2 linked regions of the Prochlorococcus marinus str. NATL2A genome follow. The protein of the gene in region 1 interacts with the protein of each later gene in a pairwise test. Links are inferred from orthologs where the notes say so. Each region holds a gene or a part of one and is shown on either strand. Other genes may lie near its edges.

Evidence for each region.
Region 2: the proteins of gyrA (region 1) and gyrB interact in binary tests that used the Escherichia coli proteins (3 or more experiments, as listed by UniProt). The link is inferred for Prochlorococcus marinus str. NATL2A from one-to-one orthologs.

What each region holds. Positions count from the first base shown.
Region 1 is NC_007335.2:1,186,495-1,189,964, forward strand. The notes cover bases 334-3,470. They hold gyrA (DNA gyrase subunit A), read right to left. Parts: upstream 3,153-3,470; coding sequence 534-3,152; downstream 334-533. Other genes in these bases: crtL (lycopene beta cyclase), read right to left, coding at 334-537; PMN2A_RS06620 (GuaB3 family IMP dehydrogenase-related protein), read left to right, coding at 3,407-3,470. Outside these bases: more of crtL, read right to left, coding at 1-333. UniProt on the Escherichia coli protein: A type II topoisomerase that negatively supercoils closed circular double-stranded (ds) DNA in an ATP-dependent manner to maintain chromosomes in an underwound state.
Region 2 is NC_007335.2:1,698,128-1,701,367, forward strand. What follows is about bases 48-2,954. They hold gyrB (DNA topoisomerase (ATP-hydrolyzing) subunit B), read right to left. Parts: upstream 2,532-2,954; coding sequence 564-2,531; downstream 48-563. Other genes in these bases: PMN2A_RS09325 (fluoride efflux transporter FluC), read right to left, coding at 48-222; PMN2A_RS09330 (hypothetical protein), read right to left, coding at 235-564; miaA (tRNA (adenosine(37)-N6)-dimethylallyltransferase MiaA), read left to right, coding at 2,703-2,954. Outside these bases: more of PMN2A_RS09325, read right to left, coding at 1-47; more of miaA, read left to right, coding at 2,955-3,240. UniProt on the Escherichia coli protein: DNA gyrase negatively supercoils closed circular double-stranded DNA in an ATP-dependent manner to maintain chromosomes in an underwound state.

The sequences.
Region 1 (3,470 bases):
AGGAGCAGAACTAAATTTCCCAACCACCCCATATGCCGCTTGCTTAGCGATTTGATCATGCTTAGGCCTCCTGATAAAAGGGGTTTTATAACCACTTGCATCAATAACGAGCCTAGCAAAATATTTTTTTCCGGAAGTACAAATAACAACGGTCTCTCTTTCTCTAAAATCAATATTATCAACAGTTTCTAGTTGCCAAGAAAGTCCATTACATCTCTCAAGAAGAGCCTCCTGAAAATTAATTGAATTAAAGAGGCCGTAATCAAGATGATGATTTGTACAAATATTACCTTTTCCACCTAATCCATCTCCAAAAAAGCTAACAGTATCTTCCCATCTATATTTCAATAGTTCTTGCATATTTAAAGACTCAAGTTCAGATGCCCAAATCCCATAAGTGTTTGGCCAAGGTTCTAAAGGAGACTTAGAAGCTATCGCCTGAACATCAAGTCCGTGTTGAACCAACTCAGCAGCGATGCATAGAGCAGCAGGTCCTGCTCCCATAACTAATACATCAGCGACATTATTCAATTTCAATTTTTTGACGTTGGATCAGTATTTATTGATTCCTTAGTTGATGATGATTGATTCTCATCATCATCATTAATTTGCTCTGGGGGAACTAAAACAACCTCCGATAACTTATCGCCATTATCAAGCTTTTGAATTCTTACGCCGGTTGCAGCTCTGGATTGTTGAGAGATTTTATCTGCGCTAGTTCTAACAATTACTCCTCTTTCACTAACTAATAATAATTCTTCTCCTTTACCCAGAACCCTTAAACCTACAAGTTCATCTCCATCTTTCCTGAATTTTATAGCTCTTAACCCCATTCCGGCTCTTTTTTGCAAGCGAAATTGTGTCATAGGAACTCTTTTCCCTAGTCCGCTTGCAGAGGCAACAAGTACCCAAGGACCTTCAGATTCTGATGATTCACTATGTAGTTCATCTTCTTCACTTTTATCAACATGATCAGCCAACTCAGTAGACAAAACATCCATACTTACAAGTGAATCTCCAGACTTAAGATTCATTGACTTGACCCCTCTTGCTGATCTTCCTAAAGGGCGTAATTCAGAATCATTTAATCTAAAATGTATTGTCATTCCATTTTTGGAACCAATCAAAACACTATCTCCAGACTCAGCCAGTCGAACCCAAGTCAAAGCATCACCATCCTCTAAACCTATAGCAATTAGGCCATTTGCTCTGATCTTGCTAAAAGCTGAAAGAGGTGTCCTTTTTATATACCCCCCTCTAGTAAGCATCAATAAATAGTTTTCATCATCAAAAGAACTCACAGAAAGCAATGAAGTAATAGCTTCTTCACGCGGAATTGGAAGCAATTGAACAATAGGTGTCCCTTTTGCAGTTCTACTACATTGAGGAACTCTGTAAGCAGGAAGAGCATAAGAAATACCTCTATCACTAAAAAGGAGAAGGCTGTCATGGTCATTACAACTAATAAATTTTTTCACCTCTTCCTCTCCTTGGCTTCGCGTTCCTGCTTTACCTCTAGTACCTCGACTTGTTGCTTCAAATTCATTAACAGGCATCCTCTTTAAATATCCTGTCTCGGTCAACAAAACAACTGATCTTTCATTCGCAATTAAATCAATATCCTCAAGGCCTCCGCCAAGATCGAGAATCTCTGTTCTTCTTTGGGTATTATATTTTTCTTTTATTTCATTTAATTCTATTTTTGTTATTTCAAATACCCTTTCTTTCTTATTCAAAATATCTTTTAAATCTGTTATTTTTTTAACTAAATCCTCATGTTCAAGTCTTATCTTATCTGCCTCTAAAGCGGTCAGTCTTCGTAACTGCATCTGCAAAATAGCATCAGACTGAATATCTGTTAAGCCATGAAGTTCTTGTAATTTATTTTTTGCTGTAGTCGAATCTGATGCTGATCTGATAAGACTAATTATTTCATCTAGCTGATCTAAAGCTAATAATAATCCTAATAATATATGATCTCTACTCTCCGCCTTCTTTAAAAGATATTTTGTTCTTTTCTCAATAGTTTCTACTCTAAAATCTAAAAATACCTGCAACATCTTTCTAAGTGACAATATAACAGGCTCACCATTAACTAATGCAAGCATATTTGCACTAAAATTAGTCTGTAAAGGAGTAAGTTTAAATAAATTATTTAAAACAACCTGAGGATATGAATCTCTTCTTAATTCAACAACAATTCTCATACCATCTCTATCACTTTCATCTCTAATGTCTGCAATACCTTCAAGTTTTTTATCGTTCACCATATCAGCGATTCTTTCAATTAATCCTGCTTTATTTGTTTGATAAGGAAGTTCAGTAATTATCACTGCGTCCCTATCAGGTCTCCCTGGATTTTCAATTGTTTCTATTTCAGCCACTCCACGCATAGTGATTGAACCTCTCCCAGAAAGATATGTTTCCTTAATTCCACTCCTGCCAAGGATCTGACCACCGGTCGGAAAATCTGGACCTTTAATTATATTCATCAAATCTATTTCTTCTAACTCAGGATTAGAAATTAAAGCCATCAATCCATCAATCAATTCGACCAAATTATGTGGAGGTATGTTAGTTGCCATACCTACAGCTATTCCAGAAGAACCATTTAAAAGCAATTGTGGAATTCTTGCCGGTAATACTGTTGGTTCTTGTACTGATCCATCAAAGTTATCGGCGAAATCAACTGTTTCAGATTCAATATCTTCAAGCAAGCTGTCTGTAGTCAAAGATTGTAATCTGGATTCTGTATATCTCATTGCGGCAGGAGGATCATTATCAACAGATCCAAAATTCCCATGCCCATCTATTAAAGGCATCTGCATGGAAAAATCTTGCGCCATTCGGACCAAGGCGTCATAAACGGCGGTATCACCATGAGGATGGAATTTACCTAAAACTTCTCCAACCACACGTGCGCATTTCCGGTAAGGTCTATCGCTAGTAAGTCCAAGTTCATACATCGCATAGAGAATCCTTCTGTGAACTGGTTTAAGTCCATCTCTTGAATCAGGTAAAGCTCTCCCAACAATCACACTCATCGCGTATTCCAAATAGGAACGCGACATTTCGTTTCTTAAGTCTGTCTGAATGATCCGATCGTCGGATTCCCCAGGACCAGTACTATTAGGTCCCAATGGATCAGCCATATATAAAGGTTTTACCAATTATAAGAACATCTGAGCATTAATAAACCTTTTAAAGTGAATAACCATATATCTGAAAGTAAATCACCTCCAACAAAATCAACAATTACAAAAACATGACATAAACGCCCCTTAAAGCCCTCCTTTAAACATCTAGTTAATCTAAAAAATAAGCAAAATCTTGATTATCTATTCCCAACATTTGCTCAATTTGGCACTTCAGTTGGTAGTTTGACGAGAACTTACAAAATTTAGGTGTGAATATTCAACTAGGACGCACCAAAATTGTTCGAAGAGCCTACGGGATTGATGAAATTGCAT
Region 2 (3,240 bases), 510 kb from region 1 along the record:
AAAACCAATTGAAAAGAATAATATTAATTGGTAAGAATAAGTAAAAGCTCTAAATTGCTCTACAAGTGAAAGGAATAAACCAAGGCCAAAAGAAGCAAAAGTATTAATTATTAGAATTAAAAAACCTTTGTCTAAATTTAAGTTTCCTAATTTATGATGAATTTGAAATCGAATATTAGCCCCTAAAATTGCACCAATAGAAACAAATAAAATATCAGACATATATCATATTACTCAAATTTCCACCCATCCTCTTCTATAAAACAACTGATCAAAGTTATGACATAAAACACTAACTAATAACCAATTTTTGCTCTCATTACTTTCCCATACTTGAATAACTTTAACTGGTGTTCCTGCTTTAACCTTAGTTAAAGTAGATGAATTATTAGAGGCTGAGGTAAGCAAATTAAAATCTTTTAATGCAATTATTGGTGATCCAATATTATTTTTTCTATGCTGAATAATTGATTCTTGGGCACCCCCAGCAGGTAATGTAGTAGGGGCTACCAAACCAATACATAAAAGCCATGTCCAGACAATAAAAGTACTAATTATATTCATCAAATATCTAAAGTAGCCAGGTCCAGATCAACACTATGAGTTTCAATAAATTCTCTTCTTGGTGCAACTTTATCACCCATTAAAATTGTAAATATTCGATCAGCTTCAAGAGCATCTTCTATCTCAACTCTTTTCATCATTCTAGTTGTTGGGTCCATAGTTGTTTCCCATAATTGTTTAGGCATCATTTCTCCTAAACCTTTAAATCGTTGAATTGTATAATTTGCTTTTTCTCCAAAACTTGCAAGAGTTTTTTGCATATCTGATTCGTTATAACAATATTTATGATTCTTTCCTCTTGTAACTTTATATAGAGGTGGACAAGCAATATAAATATATCCACCTTCTACAAGATCCTTTTGATACCTATAAAAGAAAGTCAACAGCAACGTTCTTATATGAGCACCATCTACATCAGCATCAGTCATGATTACTACTCTGTGATATCTGAGATTCTTAACTTCAAAATCCTCACCTTTTATTCCTAAACCAAGAGCAGTTATTAAAGATTGAATCTCAGTATTTTTATACATCTTCGCATCATCGGTTTTCTCAATATTTAGAATTTTTCCTCTCAAAGGTAAAATTGCTTGAAATTTTCGATCTCTTCCTTGCTTAGCCGATCCTCCAGCAGAATCTCCCTCAACTATATAAATTTCTGATTCTGATGGGTCTCTTGAACTACAATCAGCCAATTTTCCTGGCAAAGTAGAACTTTCTAAAACACTTTTTCTACGAACCAATTCTCTAGCTCTTCTAGCTGCCTCAGCAGCATTAAAGGCTTGTATTGCTTTCTCTAAAATTAAGTCAATAACACCTGGGTTGAATTCTAAATATTGACTCAGAGCCGTCCCTACCAAGCTATCAACAATTCCTCGAACCTCAGTGTTACCTAATTTAGTTTTTGTTTGACCTTCAAATTCTGGATCTGGAACTTTTACAGATAAAACAGCTGTTAAACCTTCTCGAATATTTTCCCCTGCTAAATTCGAATCTCCATCTTTTCGTTTACCTCTTTTCTTTGCAAATGAGTTTAACGTTCTAGTTAATACTGTTTTCAGACCCTCAATATGAGTTCCACCATCTATGGTGCGAATATTATTAGCAAATCCAAGAATGCTATCTGAATAAGCATCAACGCACCATTGCATTGCTGCTTCTACTTGAACACCATCTTTTTCTGAGTTGACATAAATAATCTCTGGATGTAATGAGTCTTTTGCTTTAGTCATATACTCTACATATTCTTTTATTCCACCTTCGTAAAAATAAACTTCTTCATATGGAGTTTGCGAAGAATCATTCGATTGCTTTCTCTCGTCACGAAAAACGATACGAACCCCTCCATTTAAATAGGCTAGTTCTCGTAGTCTCGATGATAAAATTCCGTATTCAAACGATATGCCATCCGTAAAAATTTGATCATCAGGTTTAAAGCAAACAGTAGTACCAGTTAAATTTTTATCTGATTTCGAAAGATTCTCAGACTTTAGACTCCCAATTGATGCGCCTCTTTCGAACCGCTGAAAATGAACTTGTTGTTGCCTCCTAACTGTTACTTCCACCCATTCACTTAAAGCATTTACAACCGATATTCCAACACCATGCAAACCTCCAGAAACCTTATAACCACCGCTTCCAAATTTGCCACCAGCATGCAAAACAGTTAGAACGGTTTCAAGAGCACTTTTACCAGTGCGAGGATGTAAGTCAGTTGGAATTCCCCGACCATTGTCTGATACTGATGCTGAACCATCCTCACAAAGCAATATTGTGATTTGATCACAGTGACCAGCTAGTGCCTCGTCTACAGCATTATCAACAACTTCATACACAAGATGATGAAGTCCTTTAGAGCCTGTTGAACCTATATACATTCCAGGCCGCTTTCTTACAGGTTCCAAGCCTTCAAGAACTTGGATCTGCTCAGCACCATAAGCCGCTTGGACTTTTGAATCTTTACTCATTCTGATAAACGGATGCAGGCAAGGTTGTATTTGATACGAGCATTAGCCGAAACCTTTCCCCAAATTTCAATTTAACATTGGTATCAAGGAAAGTCTTAGGAAAAATTTAAAACCAAATTAAAAAATTTAATTTCATGCAATTACTGCTAATAAAACCCCTGAAAGACAATCATGCAACCCAATAAACCTCTTGTCGTAGCCCTTATGGGCCCAACTGCAAGTGGTAAAACTGAACTTGCGATTGATATTGCAAAAAAAATCAATTCTAATATTCACAATATTGATTCTCGCCAAATTTATATTGATATGGATATTGGCACCGCAAAGCCAACAGCAGTTCAACAAAGCCAAGTAAACCATTTCCTTATTGATATTTGCTTGCCATCTAAACCAATCAATCTTCATGATTTTCAATCCATAGCCAAAACATCCATTGAGAGAGATTTAGAAAAAAAGGGTTTAACTTTACTTGTAGGAGGAAGTGGTTTATATCTGCAAGCCTTAATTGGAGGACTTAATCCTCCAGCGGTACCTCCTCAAAAATTCTTAAGAGATCAACTTAAAAAAATCGATAAAGCCGAACGACACAAATTATTAAAGCTTTGTGACCCTTTCTCAGCGCAGAGAATACATCCAGAAGACTCAATAAGAATAATTCGTGCTCTTGAAGTTTTTTATGCAACAGGAAGAATGTTTTCGAAGGCTAAAA